DNA from 2 places in the Rhizobium sp. BK377 genome. Region 1 is predicted to be linked to the other one. Evidence: riboswitches for the same ligand, from Rfam matches in the RefSeq annotation. Region 1 holds a riboswitch; the other holds the start of a gene.
What was found. A riboswitch is a leader RNA that binds a small molecule or an ion and turns the genes downstream of it on or off. The one in region 1 is predicted to bind S-adenosylmethionine.
Positions count from the first base shown of each region.

Region 1 (9,563 bases):
GTGAAGGTAAATCTGAAGAAGTTAGTAGGACCATGGGATGGGGGCTACGCGCTTGATAAGCACATGTTGTCAAGCGCTTTCCTCGGAAACGATGAATTTGGCCATGCGAGGTTCGATAACATCCGGACAGATGCCGGAGAGGCCGTGTATCAATTGAAGTACAAGAGTGACTTCAATCAAAGTGCAATATTGGCAGCTGCCGTTCACGAGCACATAATACCTCAATTCCCAAAGATCGGCCTGATTGTGCCAGCGCCAGCCTCGACAACGCGTGCTAAGCAACCTGTTGACGCGGTGGCAGCTGAACTAGCGAAACTTATTGGCGTCAAGGTTTTTGCCAACATCATCGTCAAGGCGCCATCGACGACGGGAAAGAAGCTCAAGGATCTTGCAACGAAACAAGAAAAGGAAGCGGAACTGGAGGGCAGATTTTCGATCAATGACGAGATAACGAACGCCGGCCAGTGGAACGCTCTCGTACTCGACGATCTCTTTCATAGCGGCGCGACGATGGAGGCCGCGACAAAAGCTCTTAGAACCTATAAAAAGATATCAGGAGTCTATGTGGCTGCACTTACGTGGAAATGAAAATGGAATCGGTTTTTATCGCAGGCTCAATCACCATAAAGAACCTGCCATCATTATTTGTCGAGAAGCTCGACAGTCTGATCGCTGCGAACCTCGCAGTGGTGGTCGGGGACGCCAATGGCGTTGATAAAGCTGTACAAGAAATATTAGATGACAGAGGAGCAACCAATGTCACCGTGTACTGCTCCGGCAAAGTGCCTCGTAACAACCTCGGAAACTGGCCTGTAAAGGAAATTTACAGTAGCGCCGAGCCAGGTACCAAGGCCTTCTTCACCGCGAAGGACGTCGCCATGGCCGAGATCGCGGAGCTTGGCCTGATGCTCTGGGATGCAAAAAGCACTGGTACATTAAACAATGTTATCGAACTGACGCGAAGAGGCAAAAAATCAGTTGTGTTTGTCAATAAGATGGATGCCTTTACGATTATCAGGGGGCCTAAGGATCTGAAAAACCTCTTGGAGATAATGTCAGATGGAGCCCGAGACCAAGCTGAAAAAAAGATCGGCCTCTCAGCCGCAGTCAGAAAGCTCACTGAACATCAGACGGGCTTCTCATTCTAACGGAAGAGTGGGACCCGCCGGAGTACAGCAAGCGAGTTACAGATTGGTGAGGCACACAACCTCTGACCCGCGCCGAACCTTGCAAGTGAAGCGGCAGTGATACGAGTGAAACGCCGACATACTTAAGTTATTGAAGTTGCTGGAGCGGGTGAAGGGAATCGAACCCTCGTATTCAGCTTGGGAAGCTGCTGCTCTACCATTGAGCTACACCCGCCTGATGTCTCAGACTTTCAACAGATGGCCGCCGCTGTCAAGTCGCGGCATTACCGCACGTCAAATGCGGAAATGCTTCGACAGCTTCAGGCCCTGGGCCTGATAGTTGGAACCGAGGCCTGAGCCGTAGAGGCTCGAGGGCTGCTCCTGCATGTGTTCGTAGATCAGGCGGCCGACGATCTGGCCGTCTTCGAGGATGAAGGGCACTTCGTGGCTGCGGACTTCCAGCACCGCGCGGCTGCCGCGCCCGCCGGCCGGGGCATGGCCGAAGCCCGGGTCGAAGAAACCGGCATAGTGGACACGGAATTCGCCGACGAGCGGATCGAAGGGGGTCATTTCCGCCGCATAGTCGGGCGGGACATGCACGGCCTCGCGCGAGACGAGGATATAGAATTCATCCGGATCGAGGATCAGCTCGTTGCGGCCACGGCTGTAGAGCGGCTCCCAGAAATCGTAGATATCGTGCTGATCCTTCTTATCGACATCGACGACGGCGGTATGGTGCTTGCCGCGGTAGCCGATCAGGCCATCCTTGTCGCCCGTCAGATCGATCGACAGCGCGATGCCGCCGCCGGAGACGTTCGGCTGCTTGGCGGCGACGAGCGTTTCCGTTTCGTGCAGCTTCAGAAGATCCGGCTCGCTCAGAACCGAATGGCCGACGCGGAAGCGTATCTGCGACAGGCGCGAGCCGCGGCGCACGACGATCGGGAAAGTGCGCGGGCTGATTTCGAGATAGAGCGGGCCGGAATAGCCTGCCGGGATCTTATCGAATTCCTGCGCGTAATCGGTGATGACGCGGGTAAAGATATCGAGCCGGCCTGTCGAGCTCTTCGGGTTGGCGGAAGCCGACATATTGGCCGGCAGATCGAGATGCTCCATCAGCGGCACGATGTAGACGCAGCCGGTTTCCAGCACCGCGCCTTCGCTGAGGTCGATGACATGAAGGCTCAGCCGGTCGAGCTTGTCGGAGACGAGATGCGATGGGCCGGGCATGAAGCTCGCGCGCACCCGGAAAGCCTTGGCGCCCAGCCGCAGATCCAGGCTTGCCGGCTGGATCTGGTCGCGATCCAGCTCGCGTTCGCTTTGAAGACGCCCCGTTTCAAACAGCGCGGCTATCGCGCGGTCGGCCAAAATTCCAGTTTCGCGAGCCATCATGCTCCATCCATAATTTGCTGCCGACAAAACCAAAGTCGGGGAATTGACGCAAGCGCAGAACGGCAGTATTGCAAATTTATCCCGTGGTGATTTGGCCGGTCGGCTTGCAGCCACGTTAAACAAGTGGCTAAAAAGACCGGGTTGAAAACCGGTCTGCATTTGCGGCCGGTTTTTTTGTTGTTTGAAAGTGGTGATGGCATGAGCAAGACCTGGCGCCCGGCAACCCAACTCGTCCACGGCGGAACGCTGCGCTCGCAGTACGGCGAGACTTCGGAAGCAATCTATCTCACGCAGGGCTTCGTCTACGAGACGTCGGAAGCCGCCGAAGCGCGCTTCAAGGGCGAGACTGATGGTTTCATCTATGCGCGCTATGGCAGCCCCACCAATGACATGTTCGAAAAGCGCATGTGCATGCTGGAAGGCGCTGAGGACGCCCGCGCCACCGCCTCCGGCATGGCCGCTGTTACCGCTGCGATCCTCTGCCAGTTGAAGGCCGGCGATCATATCGTTGCTGCGCGCGCCCTCTTCGGCTCCTGCCGCTGGGTGGTCGAAACACTGGCGCCGAAATACGGCATCGACTGCACGCTGGTCGACGGCCGCACTCTGGAAAACTGGGAGAAGGCGATCACGCCGAAGACTAAGGTATTCTTCCTGGAAAGCCCGACCAATCCGACGCTGGAAGTGATCGATATCGCCGGTGTCGCCAAGCTCGCCAACCAGATCGGTGCAAAGGTCGTCGTCGACAACGTGTTTGCGACGCCGCTCTTCCAGAAGCCGCTGGAACTCGGCGCCCATATCGTCGTCTATTCCGCGACCAAGCATATTGACGGCCAGGGCCGCTGCCTTGGCGGCGTGGTTCTCTCCGACAAGGAATGGATCGACGAGAACCTGCACGACTATTTCCGTCATACCGGCCCGGCGATGTCGCCGTTCAATGCCTGGACGCTGTTGAAGGGCATCGAGACGCTGCCGCTGCGCGTCAAGCAACAGACGCAGAATGCGGCAAAGATCGCCGATTTCCTGGCCGATCAGGGCAAGGTGGCCAAGGTCATCTATCCCGGCCGCAAGGACCATCCGCAGGCCGATATCATCGCCAAGCAGATGTCGGGCGGTTCGACGCTTGTCTGCTTCGAGCTGAAGGGCGGCAAGGAAGCGGCCTTCGCGCTGCAGAACGCGCTCGATATCGTGAAGATCTCCAACAATCTCGGCGACTCCAAGAGCCTGATCACCCATCCGGCGACGACCACGCACAAGAACCTGACGGACGAGGCGCGCGCCGAACTCGGCATCTCGCCGGGTACGGTACGTTTCTCGGCTGGCATCGAAGACACGGATGATCTCGTCGAGGATTTTGCCCGCGCGCTGTCGAAGGTTTCGGCCTGATCTTCTCAATATCGGCTCTGAAAATCGAGATCGATTTTCAGAGCCGATGCGTGCGCTTCAAGTGTAAAGCGCCAAGGATCACGCCGCGACCGCGGCATTTGCCTTGAAATTAACACCGAGAGTTAGGCTTAATGAACGAAAGGCCGCGCAGCTGGGAGTGGCGGGGCGATGATCACTGTACCATTTCTTGACGGATGGGGCCTCTTATAAGATACGGGTAACTTATCTTGACTAAGGTGTAAGGCATGTATCGCGCCCTCACACGAGACATCGAAGTGGTTGTCGAACCCTTTTATCTGGAGGAGCAATCCGATCCGGACGACGATCGTTATGTCTGGGGTTATCGCGTCGTCATCGCCAACAACTCCGACATAGCCGTGCGTCTCGTCAACCGCTACTGGAATATTACCGACCAGAACGGGCAGATCGACGAGGTCAGCGGCCCGGGTGTCGTCGGCGAGCAGCCGCGGCTGCAGCCGGGAGACACCTACGAATATTCATCGGGCTGCCCGCTGGATACGCCATCCGGCCTGATGTTCGGCCACTACCAGATGGAAACGGACGAAGGCGAGATGTTCGATGTCGAGATACCCGCCTTCTCCTTGGATTCACCCGGCCTGCTGCGCGTACTCAATTAGGGCCTTGATCATTCCGCCGCCGCAACTTCCTGCACCGGGAAACGATAGGTCGTGGAGCAGAATTCGCAGGTCACGGCGATCTCGCCGTTTTCCTGGCTCTCCTCGATCTCCTCGGCGCTGAAACCCTTCAACACGCCGCCGATCTTTTCGCGCGAACAGCTGCAGCGATCGAAGACCGCCCGCGGATCGTAGACACGCACGCCGCGCTCGTGGAAGAGGCGGAAGAGCAGGCGTTCCGTGCCGACCTGCGGATCGGTCAGTTCGTCGGCATCGACCGTTTCAACGAGCGAACGGGCTTCCGTCCAGGCATCATCCTCAACATGCGCGCCTTCACGCGTATCGCCATCGCCGCCGTGAAGATCGGGCTGACGCATGCGCTCCGGCGCTTCCGGCAGGAACTGGGCGACGAGGCCCCCTGCCCGCCAGCGGTGACGGGGCTTGCCGTTCTCGTCGCGGTCGAAGAGTTCGGCGGCGGCAAGGCGCACACGTGTCGGGATCTGCTCCGACTGACGGAAATAGACACCGGCAATATCTTCCAGCGAGGTACCGTCAAGCGCGACAATGCCCTGATAAGGCTGGCTGAACTTGCCCTGATCGATGGTGAAGGCCAGCACGCCCTTGCCGAGAAGCTGTTCCGGCTCGGTTTCGCCTGCCGCAATCGCCCTGTCGAGCAAGGCCTGATCGAAGCGGGCATAGGCCCGGACATTTTCCGGCGTCGAAAAATCGGCGACCAGGAGATCGACGGGACCGTCGCTTTTGGTCTGGACCGTGAATTTGCCCTCGAACTTCAGCGAAGTGCCGAGAAGCACCGTGAGCACGACCACCTCCGCCAGAAGGCGGGCGACGGGCGTGGGGTAATGATGGCGTTCGAGGATTGAATCCAGCATCGGGCCGAGCTGGACGGCGCGACCGCGCACATCCAGCCCTTCCACCTGGAAGGGGACGACGTGATCATCGCCGGCGAAATCGAACTCGCCGAGAGCGGCGGCAGCTTCTGCCATGGCTTTCACTCCTGTTTTGTCAGAGCAGCCGGCCAGCGTACCGGCTGCTTGCGCAGCCGCGAGTTTTGGACTCGCGACATCCGATTATGGTTCAGATCGCGCCCAGGCACCAAGCAAGAATCGACTTCTGCGCATGAAGACGGTTTTCCGCTTCATCGAAGACCACGGACTGCGGGCCATCGATCACCTCGTCCGTCACCTCCTCACCGCGATGAGCGGGAAGGCAATGCATGAACAATGCGTCTTTGCCGGCCTGCGCCATCAAATGCGCATTGACCTGATAAGGCTGGAAGACATTGTGACCGCGAGCCCGATGTTCCTGATTCATGGAGACCCAGGTATCGGTCACCACGCAATCGACGCCGGCGACCGCACGGTCGGCATCATGGTAAAGCATGATTTCGGCGCCCTCATTGCGGGCCCAGTTCAGATAGTGATCCTTCGGCTCGGAACCAAGGGGTACGGCCATGTTCATGCGATAGCCGAAGCGGGCAGCCCCTTCGACCAGCGAATGCAGCACGTTGTTGCCGTCGCCCGTCCAGGCGATCGTCTTGCCCTTGATCGGGCCGCGATGCTCTTCGAAGGTCATGATATCGGCCATGATCTGGCAGGGATGGGTATCGTCCGTCAGCGCATTGATGACAGGCACCGTGGCATGCTCGGCGAGCTCCAGCATCCGGCTGTGCTCGGTCGTGCGGATCATGATCGCATCGACATAGCGGGACAAAACCTTGGCGGTGTCGCCGATCGTCTCGGCGCGCCCGAGCTGCATTTCCGTACCCGACAGGAACAGCGTCTCGCCGCCGAGCTGGCGCATGCCGACATCGAAGGAGACGCGGGTTCGCGTGGACGGCTTCTCGAAGATCATGGCGAGCATCTTGCCGGCGAGCGGCTTGTCGGCGGAACCCGCCTTGAAAGCCTGCTTTCGCAGCTTGGCATCCTCCATGATGGTTCTGAGGTCGGATGCGGTGACTGCGGAGAGATCGAGGAAGTGTTTGGGGGAAGCCATTGTTCGTTACCTGCTACGCCCGCCAGCGGGCGGGGCATTGTCCTATCAAGCGGTCTTCTTGACCTTGGCGGCACGGATGCTTTCGGCGGCGCGTTCGAGACGGGAAATCCCCTCGCGCGCCTCCTCCGCGGTTACGACCAGCGGCGGCAGCAGACGGATGACATTATCGCCTGCCGGGATCGCCAGAAGGTGTGCAGCGCGAATTTCCTTCAGCAGCTCGGCCGAGGGAATGGCAGCCTTGATGCCGAGCAGCAGGCCTTCGCCCCTGATGTCTTCGATCACATCGGGATAGCGATCCTTGAGCGAGGCAAGGCCCTGGCGGAAGACGAGGGTGACATCGCGCACGTGCTGCAGGAAGCCGTCAGCCAGGATGACATCGAGGACCGCGTTGCCGACAGCCATGGCCAGCGGATTGCCGCCATAGGTGGAACCATGCGTGCCGGCCTTCATGCCCGAGGCTGCTTCTGCCGTCGCCAGGCAGGCGCCAAGCGGGAAGCCGCCGCCGATGCCCTTGGCAACGGCCATGATGTCGGGCGTTATACCCGACCATTCATGGGCGAAGAGCTTGCCGGTACGGCCGACGCCGGTCTGGACTTCGTCGAGGATGAGGAGCAGGCCGTGCTCGTCGCAGAGCTGGCGGAGCGCCCTCATGAATTCAGGCGTCGCCGGGCGGACACCGCCCTCACCCTGCACAGGCTCGATGAGGATGCCGGCCGTCTTGTCGGTAATCGCGGCGCGTACGGCCTCGATATCGCCGAAGGGAACCTGATCGAAGCCCGGGGTCTTCGGGCCGAAACCTTCGAGATACTTCTCCTGACCGCCGGCGGCGATGGTTGCAAGCGTGCGGCCGTGGAAGGCGCCTTCGAAAGTAATGATGTGGAAGCGCTCCGGGTGGCCCTTGGAGAACTGGTAGCGGCGCGCAGTCTTGATGGCGCATTCGAGAGCCTCGGCGCCGGAATTGGTGAAAAACACCTTGTCGGCGAAAGTAGCATCCGTCAGGCGCTTGGCAAGCTTCTCCTGGCCAGGCACTTCATAGATATTGGAGAGATGCCAGACCTTGTCGGCCTGATCCTTGAGGGCGGCCACGACATGCGGATTGCCATGCCCCACGGAGGTGACGGCAACGCCTGCGCCGAAATCCAGATATCGCTCGCCGGTTTCGGTGATCAGCCAGACGCCTTCACCTCGCTCGAACCGCAACGGGGCACGAGAATAGGTATCATAAAGCGGCGAGGCTTCAGCCATGGCGCGAACTCCTGCAACAGGTTATGGGGCACCGGACTCCGGCTAAGAAAACCAGGCCCGAAAAATCAAAAATGCCGCCTTTCGGCGGCAGGGAGCACTATTTACTTTTCGCACTGCAATGTCAACAAAACTGAGGATTTAGCGCATGCGTCAAGCCTCAAATCGGACTTTCAGGTCTATCAACAGCTAATGTTGCAGAAATGACTCTCTCGGGAAGCAAGTTGGGGAAAACCCCGAATTCGGATTCATCGGATTCGTGCGACTCTTGTCACAGAGTCAGGCTCACACTAGGTTAAAGTTCAATTACTAGACTGCATGCGGCGGAACTAGTCACCAAAATTGATCAGGCGTTTCTTGCTTCGGAAACTTTCGAGGCAACGGTGAGGGATTCTGCCATCACCAACGCGAAAGGTGGAGACAGGGCAATGAACTGGACAGACGAGCGTGTCGAGAAGCTCAAGAAGCTTTGGTCGGAGGGGCTGAGCGCCAGCCAGATCGCAGCGCAGCTTGGCGGTGTGAGTAGAAACGCCGTTATCGGCAAGGTTCACCGGCTCAGTCTTCCCGGCCGCGCCAAGGCCGGCGGCACGGCAACCGCGGCGCGCGCACCGAAGCGCACGACCTCGGCGCCCCGCGCCCCGAACTATGCATCTCGCATCGCTACCCGCACCGTAACGCGCCAGCAGGGCGCGACGATGCTGAAGGAAGAGATCGAGATCGAAACCGCCGAGGAAATGGAATATGTGCCGGCCAAAAATGTGGTCGTGCCGATTTCGCGCCGCCTCGGCCTGACGGAACTGACGGAGCGCACCTGCAAGTGGCCGGTCGGCGATCCGATGAAGGATGACTTCTATTTTTGCGGTTGCGACTCTACGGACTCGTCGCCCTACTGCAGCTACCATCAGCGCCTCGCCTACCAGCCGGTGAGCGAGCGCCGCAAGGCTGTCCGGGTCGGCTGACCCGCGATTTTCCAACAGTTGCAACGTATCATTGCCCCTCCTCGCCGATGCGCGGAGGGGTGATTTTTTGCCGGCATAGGGCTGGAAACGGCTCGTGGCCACGACTGTCTGCCGGAGGCTGATCCTTGCCGGCCGTACACCATGCCGGAAGATGCGAAAGTTATGCGGCCAACGCCGCCAATGCGTTTCAGCCCTCAACAGGCATGGAATGGTGGTGATGGCACTGTAACGCGATTTTCTGATACAGATGCAGTATTCTCGTCGAGCAGCACGGCGCAACAGTCGGTCAGGGGTGCCAATGGAGATCGATCCAAAGCGGATGACAATCGGGTTCGTCGGGACGGGCACGATTACCGAGGCCGTCGTCACCGGACTGGGCAAGACAGCTTTTTGCGACACGCCGATCGTGCTGTCCCCGCGTGGCGCAAGCGTCGCAGGCCGCCTCGCGGCGGCAAACCGGAATGTGTCGATCGCTTTGGGCAACCAGGATGTTCTCGACCGATCCGATCTCGTATTCATGGCCGTGAGGCCGCAAATTGCCGAGGAGGTCATCCGCTCGCTCCGATTTCGGCCGGACCACCATGTCATCAGCTTTGTCGCGGCCACGCCAATCGATCAACTGCTGGCGTGGATCGATCAGCCCGTTCACCACCTAAGCCTGGCAATTCCACTTCCGTTCGTCGCAGATCTCCAAGGGGCGACCGCGATCTACCCGCCCGACGAGGTTTCCCACACCCTCTTTTCGGCGCTCGGAACGGCGATCCAGGTTGAAGACAAGCAGGAGTTCGAACTTCTCGCGGTGGCCAGCTGCCTGA
Region 1 is NZ_JACIAC010000001.1:1,248,075-1,257,637, forward strand. Features, by position in the region: gene FHT92_RS06190 (ComF family protein) at 1-588, shown strand; gene FHT92_RS06195 (hypothetical protein) at 591-1,148, shown strand; tRNA gene FHT92_RS06200 (tRNA-Gly) at 1,289-1,362, opposite strand; gene FHT92_RS06205 (2'-deoxycytidine 5'-triphosphate deaminase) at 1,422-2,516, opposite strand; SAM riboswitch at 2,590-2,668, shown strand; gene FHT92_RS06210 (O-succinylhomoserine sulfhydrylase) at 2,715-3,899, shown strand; gene apaG (Co2+/Mg2+ efflux protein ApaG) at 4,145-4,537, shown strand; gene FHT92_RS06220 (Hsp33 family molecular chaperone) at 4,546-5,538, opposite strand; gene argF (ornithine carbamoyltransferase) at 5,630-6,547, opposite strand; gene FHT92_RS06230 (aspartate aminotransferase family protein) at 6,593-7,792, opposite strand; gene FHT92_RS06235 (GcrA family cell cycle regulator) at 8,218-8,748, shown strand; gene FHT92_RS06240 (pyrroline-5-carboxylate reductase) at 9,047-9,563, shown strand, end outside.

Region 2 (9,563 bases), on a different contig from region 1:
TCTCCTTCACACCGCTTCGCCGTTCAGCCAGGTCGCTGTCACTTCGATCGCATCGGTGAAATGGACGAGATCGGCGCGCGCGCCTGGCGAAAGGTGGCCGCGATCAGTAAACTTCAGGAAGCGCGCCGGATAGAGCGTCGCCATCCTCAGTGCCTCGGCAAGCGTCAGCTCCAGATAGGTGACGCCGTAACGGATCGTCGAAGCCATATCGACATCCGAACCCGCCAGCGTGCCATCCGACAGCACGAGTTTGGAGCAGAAGCCGCCCCTTTCGCGCCGCACGGTGCGGCCGTTCAGCGTGAACGTATCCATCTCGGAGCCGACCAGCGACATGGCGTCGGTCACAAAGAAAAGCTTGCCCTCGCCGCGCTTGGCACGCAGCGCCGTGCGCAACGCCTTCGGATCGACGTGATGGCCGTCGGCGATGATGCCGCACCAGACCGCCGGATGATCGATCGCCGCACCAACGAGGCCCGGCGCGCGGTGCGCCAGCTGGCTCATGGCGTTGAAAAGATGCGTCACACCCCGTGCACCTGCATCGAAACGCGCCTCGGCTGCCTCGCTCGTGCAGTCCGAATGGCCGATACTGACGATGACGCCGGCTTCGCTGAGTTCGCGCACCTGAGAAACCGTCACTTGCTCCGCCGCCATGGTGACGAGCAGTGTGCCGATTTCCTCGCGCGCGGCGATGAAGGATTTGACATCCCTGTCCTCGACCGGACGCATCAACTCGGCGAGATGGGCGCCCTTGCGGGCCGGGGCCAGATGCGGACCTTCGAGATGCAGGCCTGCGACGCCGCGGTTCGTCTTCACCGCAATCTTTGCCGCCTCGATCGCTGCAGCCGTCGCTTCTGCCGTATCGGTAATCAGCGTCGGCAGCAGCGCCGTCGTTCCGTACGGCCGATGTCCGTCGGCAATCATGTACATCGAGTCCGGTGACGGCTCGTCGTTCAGCATGCGGCCACCGCCGCCATTGACCTGCGCATCGATGAAGCCGGCAGACAGCACACCTCCGGCAAGAGTTACGACCTCGCCGTCGGGCAGATCATTCGTGCCGACGATTGCCTCGACATGTCCGCCCTTGACGATCAGCGCCCGCTCGTCATGAAAGCGCTCGCCGTCGAAAATCCGTGCGCCGGTGAAGATCTTGCGCGTCATCAGACAGTCTCCGTCACCTTGAGCAGATTTGCCGGCTTGTCCGGATCGAAACCCTTGCGGCGAGTGACGGACTCGATCAGTCGATAATAGACGAGCAGCGAAACCAGGGGATCGATAAGGCCATTGCCTGTTGTCGGAACCTGCAGATTGACGCCGGCAAGCGGCTTCGTCGAGAAGGGCACGGTCGTAGCGCCGAGCTTCTGAAGCCGGTCGAGTGCCTTCACGTTGTTGTCGAAGGCCGCATCTTCAGGCACGAAGCCGACGATCGGGAAGCCCGGCTGCACCAGACGCATCGGGCCGTGCATCAGTTCCGCAAGAGAGAAGGCTTCCGCATGGAGGCCGGCAGTCTCCTTGGCCTTCAGCGCAGCTTCGAGAGCAATGGCGAAAGCGGTGCCGCGGCCGCCGGTATAGAGCGAGGCGGCGTTGAACAGAACCTCCTCGGCAGCAGCCGTATCGATGCCCGATGTCGCAGCGAGTGCGGCCGGCAGTTTTTCGAGCGCCGCCTGCAGATCGGCCTTGCTGCCTATCGCAGCCGTCACGCCGGTGAGGGCGGCGACAGATGCAATGAAGGACTTGGTTGCTGCAACGCTCTTTTCGGCGCCGGCATTGAGGCCGAGGACGATATCGGCTTGTTTCGCAAGGGGGCTGTCTGTGACATTGACCACGGCAATCGTCGTTGCGCCGCCCTTCTTGGCCGCATCCTGCAGCGCCACGATGTCAGGGCTCGCGCCCGACTGGGAAACGGTGAAATGGATGCCGCCCTTCAGATGCAGGGGCGCGTTATAAACTGAGGCGATAGACGGGCCTATCGAAGCCACCGGCACGCCACAGGTGATCTCGAACAGATATTTGAAGAAGGTCGCGGCGTGATCGGACGAACCGCGCGCAGCCGTCGTCACAACGGACGGGCGGGCGGACGAGAACAGCCGGGCTATTTCTGCGAAGACCGGCTTTTCCTTTTCGAGCAGGGTAGCGACCACGTCGGGCGATTGGCCCGCCTCCTGCAGCATCAACGACTGGTTCTCACTCATAGGTCATCTCCAATTCTCAGTTCGGCGACGAAATCATAAGCGTCACCACGATAATGCGAGCGGGTGTATTCAACGACACGCTGGTCTTCCAGGCGTGAAACGCGTTCGATCAGAAGCGCCGGCGCACCGGCCTTGACGTCGAGGATAGCCGCCGATGAGGGATCGAGCGTGACGGCGGTCAGGCGCTGCATAGCGCGCACCGGCTTGTGGCCGCTCTGGGCAAGCGCGTCATACAGCGAGCCCTCGCCGCCGGCATCCTCGCCGAGAAACTTGACCGGCACGACGGCGCGTTCGATGGCGAGGGGCAGCCCGTCGGCCAGACGAAGGCGGTCGAGCCGGAGCACAGGCTCATCGACACCGAGACCGAGCAGGAAGGATTCTTCTGGAGACGGATTGTTGATGGTACGCGACAGGATCTTCGCCGCCGGCGAGCGGCCGCGTGAGCGCATGTCCGCCGAGAAGGAGGAAAGCCGCCATAGCGACTGCTCCATGCGCTCCACCCTGCTGGAAACGAAAGTGCCGCTGCCGTGGCGCGATTCCAGCGCCCCTGATGTCATGAGATTGCGATAGGCTGTCCGAACCGTCACGCGTCCAAGCTTCAGGGCCTCCGCCAGATCGCGTTCGCCGGGCAGCGCTGTTCCGGGCTTCAAGAGGCCCTCCTGAATGAGACCCGTGAGCGCAACAGCCAGCCGCTTGTAAAGCGGCCCCGTTGCCGCCTCATCGCGCAGCCCACGGCCATTCAGTTCCGCTATCAGACTGGTTCTATCCATGGACGCATAATAGAACCTATTTAGAACCAATCGGCAAGCCGGATTCGCTTCAACAAAAAGAAAACCCTCGCGATACGTTGCGAGGGTTTCATCGATCCTGACAGGATAGCTGAACTCAGTTCTTCATGAAGATGTAATCCGTTTCCTGCCGCAGTACCTCACCTGGACGCAGAACCGCGTTCGGAAAATCAGCGTGATTGATAGCATCGGGCCAGATCTGCGTTTCCAGGCAGAAGCCGGCGAACGGGCCATATTTGCGGCCGTCGAGACCCGGCACCGGCACAGCGAGCTTGAAGCCGGCGTAGAACTGTACGCCTGGCTCAGTCGTACGCACTTCCAGCGAGACGCCGGAATGCAGGCTGCGGGCAAGTATGACGGAGCGCTTGGCCGTGCGCTCATTCGAAAAGCAGAAATTGTGGTCGTAAAGCGCCTGCTCCTGCCCGGCGAAACGCTTCATCGGCGCCATCGCGCGGAAATCGAACGCGGTGCCCTCGACAGAGCGAATCTCGCCGGTCGGTATCTGCTTCTCATCCGTCGGCAGGTAGTGGTCGGCGGCGATCATGATGTCATGCGCCAGCGCGTCCTCCCGGCCATCGAGATTGAAATAGGAGTGCTGGCAGACATTGGCGATCGTCGGCTGGTCCGTCACCGTCTCGTAGTTGACGGATAGCTCGCCATTGCCATGCACCCGGTAGGTCGCCTGGATCGTGCAGTTGCCGGGATAACCGGCGCGGCCATCGGGATCGACGATCTTCAGTACGACACGGTCGGTCTCGTGCTCGACGATCGTCCAGACGAGCGTACCGATATTATTGCTGCCGCCGTGAAGATGCGTGACGCCCTTCTCGTTCAGTTCGAGCTGATAGTCCTTGCCGTCAAGCCTGAACTTGCCGTCGCCAATCCGGTTGGCACAGCGTCCCGGCGTCGCGCCGAAGAAAGGCGAATGAGCGAGGTAGCTCGCGAAATCCTCGAAACCGAGTACCAGCGGCGCATCATGCCCTTCGAGCCTGATATCCTGGATGACCGCGCCCCAGCTCAACACCTTGACCGTCAGTCCGCCTCCGCGGATGACGACGCGATGGACGGCCTCTCCATCCTTCGTCTGTCCGAAAACTTCCCGTTCCAATTTATCCGCCATGATCGACGCTCACTCCATCCCTAGAATTCAGGAACCGGAACCTGCCCCCATTCGCCGCAAACCGCAACCGGGCAGGGCCGGAAAACAAAATGCCGTCGCAGAAATGCGACGGCATCATTTCTAAACAGGACCGGCGACGCTCAGATGTCCTAGCCGATCTCTTCGATATCGTAGGGCGTTGTCTGGTAGATCTCGTTGATCCAGTTGCCGAAAAGCAGATGCGCGTGGCTTCGCCAGCGGTTCTGGGGCGCGAGCGCCGGATCGTTATGCGGGAAGTAGTTGTGCGGCATTTTGATCGGCACGCCGGCATTCACGTCGCGGAAATATTCGTCCGAAAGGGACGTGGAATCATATTCGACGTGATTAAAGATATAAAGCCGCCGGCCCTTCGGCTCGTGGACGAGGCAGACGCCCATCTCGCTCGATTCCATAAGGATCTCGAGGCCGTCGACCTTCTCTATGTCGGCCCGGCGAACCTCGGTCCAGCGCGACACCGGGACCTCGAAATTGTCGGAGAAACCGTTGAGATAAACGGAGGAGGGCTTGAGATTATTGTGCCGGTAAACGCCGAAAGCCTTTTCCTTCAGTTCATACTTCGGCACGCCGTGGAAGTGATAAATCCCCGCCATCGCGCCCCAGCAGACATTCATGGTCGAATGAACGTTTGTCTGCGTCCAGTCGAAAATCTGCTGCATTTCCTTCCAATAAGTGACGTCTTCGTAGGGCAGCGTCTCGATCGGCGCGCCCGTGATGATGAAGCCATCGAACTTGCGGTGCTTCACTTCCTCCCAGGTCTGGTAGAAGGCGAGCAGGTGTTCTTCAGACGTATTCTTGGCCTTGTGGTTGCCGACACGGACCAGCGAAAATTCCACCTGCAGCGGCGAAGCGCCCACCAGGCGCGCCATCTGCACTTCGGTCTTGATCTTGTTCGGCATGAGGTTGAGCAGCCCGATCTGCAGCGGTCGGATATCCTGACGGATCGCCACCGTTTCGGTCATCACCCGCACACCCTCGTTCACAAGGGTTTCGAAGGCAGGCAGCGTATCGGGGATCTTGATGGGCATTGCGGTCAACTCGATCAAAATAAAAAACCGGCGGCGAAAGAATCGCTACCGGTCCGCACGCGGCCCTTTAGCGACTTATTTAACGTGGCTGCAAGCCGGCCGGCCAAATCACCACGAGGCGTCTTAAATAGCGCCAGTCGCGCCGCGAATCAACTGTCAATAGAGGCAGCTGCACAAGTCATCACGCTTTCTTTATGGGTGGTGGAATCTGTTGATGGACCAGTAACGCCCCCATGTTATTAATGGTGCGATGGGCGGATTTGGAAAGTTGTAATGGCAAATAGCGTAAAAGGGGGGAAGGGTATCCAGGGTCAGGACCGCGTAGGGTATGATCTAAGCCTGACATATCGGCTTGGAGTGATGTTCTCCGCATTCTGGAATTCGCAGGTCCGCGGCAAGGTCGTGGGGCTTGCGATCCTGCTTGTCCTCATCATCCTGGCGACCGCCTACGGACAGGTGATCCTCAACGAATGGAACGCCCCCTTCTACGATTCCCTTGAGCGTCGTGATCTTGGCGAGTTCTTCCGCCAGCTCGAAGTCTTCGCGATGATCGCCGGCGCGCTGTTGCTGCTCAACGTGCTGCAGGCATGGCTGAACCAGATGACGGCCCTCTACATGCGCGAAGGTCTCTCGCGCGATCTCGTCGATCAGTGGTTCAAGCGCAAGCGTGCCCTCAAGCTCTCCACCATCGGTATCATCGGCGTCAATCCCGATCAGCGCCTGCATGAAGATTCCCGCAACCTCGCCGAAAGCACCACCAACCTTGCTCTCGGTCTGTTGCAGTCGACCATCCTTCTCGTCAGCTTCATCGGCGTTTTGTGGGAGCTTTCAAGCGGCTTCATCTTTCGTATCAGTGGCTATAACTTCACAATTCCCGGCTACATGGTTTGGGCGGCAATCTTCTATGCCGCATCAGCGTCGGTCTTGAGCCAGGTCGTCGGCCGCAAGCTCGTCAAGCTCAATGCAGATCGCTTCTCCCAGGAAGCAGAGCTGCGCTTCGCTCTGATGCACGCGAACGAAAATATGCCGGCAATAACAGTGGCGCACGGCGAAGAGAACGAGCGCAAACGCATCAATGAAAATATCAGCAATGTCCTTGCCGTCATCAAGCGGCTTGCCATGGCCAATACCAATCTGACCTGGGTCTCGGCGGGTTATGGCTGGCTGGTCATCGTCATCCCGATCATCGTTGCAGCGCCCGCATACTTCTCCGGCGGACTCACCTTCGGCCAGTTGATGATGTCGGTCGGCGCTTTCAACCAAGTCAACACGGCGCTGCGCTGGTATGTCGCCAACTTCGGGCCGATTGCCGAATGGCGCGCCACGCTGATGCGTGTGACCGACTTCCGCCAGGCGCTTCAGGAGATGGATGATGGCTTCAAGTTCGAAGATGGCATTGTCTATGAGGAAACGACGCCCGATACGCTGACGCTGAAGGATGTGGTGATTGTTGCCAAGCTCGGTGAGGACATTGAAGATTGCGGCGGCTTCCGCCTGCGCGAGACGGACGTGACGATCAAGGCCGGAGAAAAGGTCATGATAAACGGCGATCACAGCGTGAACCGCCGCCTGCTCTTCCGGGCCATGGCCGGCCTTTGGCCCTCGGGGCACGGCACGATGGGTCTGCCGCCGATCGACGACATGCTGTTCATCCCGCAGGTCGCCTATGTGCCGGGCGGAACTCTGCGCGAGGCGATCGCATTTCCCGAAAAACCCGAAGACTATGACACGGCGGCCATCGAAGCCGCGCTTGAGGCTGCCGGTTTGCATTCGCTGGTCGCCCGCCTCGATAGCCGCGCGCGTTGGGACAAGCTTCTCGATGCCGATGAACAGAAGGCGATCGGCTTTGCCCGTCTGCTTCTCGTCAAGCCGCGCTGGGTCGTCTTCGACGAAGTGCTCGAAGGCATGGAGCCGGAATGGCAGCGCACGATGACGAAGCTGCTCGCTACCATGCCGGACACCGGCATGATCTATATCGGCCGTTCGGAAACCTATCTGGAAGTGCTGCACCCGCGCACACTGCATCTGCAGGCGCTGCCCTCGAATTCAGACGAAGAACCGGCAGCTTCCGTTGCAGGATCGAGCGCCCAGGCAGCCCCGTCCCGGCACTCTAGGGCAATTGCAGCAAAAACCGTATAGCGGTTTTGCCCCCGGAATTGTGTGAGAACGAAACCCCGGAAAATCTTACATCGGCGGCATCACGCCGTTGATGCCGACGGCGACCTGCGCGGCCGAGATGCTGCCATCGGCTGCCTTTTCCGCCATGACGATCACGCCGGCACCCGGCTTCAGATCGTGCTTTGTTGCCGGCGCAAAAGTAACGATCGGAGTACCCTCTGCAATCGAGATGATCTTCTCCTTACCCTGATAGATGAGCGTAATCGTGTGGCCGTCGACGGCCTTGACGGCATTGCTGACGGTCGCATTCGTCATCGAGCTGTTCGGCTGCAGGTCCCATGGACGGCTGCCTTCGCCGGTGCCCTTCATTGCGGCCGGGAATATCAGCACCTCGATCGCGCCATCGGGACCTGTGTCTTTCGGCAAGGAGGCGACACCGACGAAATCGCCGACTTTGATATCATCGACGGAAGCATTCCCGATACCGGCGACCTTCCAGCCAGACTTGAGCGCCACTGTCGCATCCCTGCCCTCGCGGGTCTTGACGGTTAGCGTGTCGCCATTGAGGCTCTCGATCGTACCACGCACCCGCACGCGCTGGTTTTCCTGCGCACGCGCCGCCTGCGAAAGGCCGAGCACGACGAAGCTGCCGGCGGCAAGCGCGATGAATATTCTGGTATAGGATTTGCGAGGCATGTGACTCTTCCTTATTGCCATTGATCGGCAAGATCCCCCCGCTGCCGGAGTGGCACCCTATGCCTCATGACACGGCACGAGCGAATCAAGGAAAAGTGAGGAAAGCGAACTCCGACAATCCAATTCCGGGCGCCGGGAGTCCGCGAATGACCTTTAGAAAATTGGCTCAACCGGCAGCAGACATGTCCATGTACATGATTTCCCAGACATGACCGTCGAGGTCCTGGAAGCTACATCCATACATCGGCGCCATATCGAGGGTCGGCTTCCAGGGTTTGCCTCCGGCTGCCAGCGCCTTCTTCAGATAGTCGTCTACTTCGGCGCGGCTGCCTGCCGAAAGGCAGGTCAACACTTCCTTCCCTTTGGAAGTGTCGGCGATATCGCCCTCGATGAACTGCTGGAAGTGACTGTGGGACAGCAGCATCACGCAGATGTTTTCCTCGACGATCATGCAGGCGGCATCGTCGTTGGTGAAGGCGGGATTGTAAGAAAAGCCAAGCGCCGAGAAAAATTCCTTCGATTTGACGAGGTCTTTAACGGGCAGGTTTACGAAAATCATGCGCATGAAAAATCTCCGTTCTGACGTGGCGGCACCATGCCGTTGATCACGCTCGGCCCAAAGACGCAGAAAAACCACCCGATCCGACATTTCAGGAAATTTTTATAGGATCAACCTTCCAGCTCCTCACGCAGCATTTCGAGTTCCAGCCATTCCTCTTCCATCTTCGTCAGGCTTTCGCGCAGCTTCTCCATCTCGGATGCCAGCCGGTTGAAGCTCGCGGGGTCCCTAGTGAAGAGGTTCGGATCAGCCATCTTCTCCTCACGCTTGCCGATCTCCGCTTCCGCCTTGGCCATTTCCTTCGGCAGGTTTTCGAGTGCGAATTTCTGCTTGTAGGAGAGCTTGCCCTTCGAGGCGGAAGCAGTGGCCGCAGCCTCAGGCGCCTTAGGCTTTTCCGCCGCCTTCTCGGCCCTGCGGCGCTCCTCGGCCGCACCCTTGCGCTGCGCCAGCATGTCGGAATAGCCGCCGGCATATTCGATCCAGCGTCCATCAGGCGTTTCCGGATTGGCGGGCGCAATCGTCGAGGTCACCGTCCGGTCCAGGAAGTCGCGATCGTGGCTGACGAGGATGACGGTACCGGCAAAGCCTGTGACGATCTCCTGCAAGAGATCAAGCGTCTCGATGTCGAGATCGTTGGTCGGTTCGTCGAGAATGAGCAGGTTCGTCGGCCGCGACAGGATGCGCGCCAGTATCAGCCGGGCACGTTCGCCACCGGAAAGATTCTTGATCGGCGTGCGCGCCTGCTCCGGCTGGAACAGGAATTCCTTCATGTATCCGGTCACATGCCGCTGCTCGCCATTGACCAGGAGATTCTCACCGCGTCCATCCGTCAGATAATTGGCGAGCGTATCCTCGGGATTCAGATCCTCACGCTTCTGGTCGAGGGTCGCGATATCAAGATTGGTGCCGAGCTTCACCGTTCCGCTGTCGGGCGCAAGCTGGCCGGTCAGCATCTTCAGGAGCGTCGTCTTACCGGCGCCGTTCGGGCCGACGAGACCGATGCAATCGCCACGATGCACGCGGATCGAG
Region 2 is NZ_JACIAC010000005.1:260,044-269,606, forward strand. Features, by position in the region: gene nagA (N-acetylglucosamine-6-phosphate deacetylase) at 7-1,158, opposite strand; gene FHT92_RS20895 (SIS domain-containing protein) at 1,158-2,189, opposite strand; gene FHT92_RS20900 (GntR family transcriptional regulator) at 2,186-2,959, opposite strand; gene FHT92_RS20905 (aldose epimerase family protein) at 3,075-4,097, opposite strand; gene metA (homoserine O-succinyltransferase) at 4,247-5,161, opposite strand; SAM riboswitch at 5,209-5,286, opposite strand; gene FHT92_RS20915 (ABC transporter ATP-binding protein/permease) at 5,435-7,300, shown strand; gene FHT92_RS20920 (hypothetical protein) at 7,346-7,975, opposite strand; gene FHT92_RS20925 (VOC family protein) at 8,142-8,540, opposite strand; gene FHT92_RS20930 (ABC-F family ATP-binding cassette domain-containing protein) at 8,645-9,563, opposite strand, start outside.
Region 2: another riboswitch for S-adenosylmethionine. It lies ahead of metA (homoserine O-succinyltransferase); the one in region 1 lies ahead of FHT92_RS06210 (O-succinylhomoserine sulfhydrylase).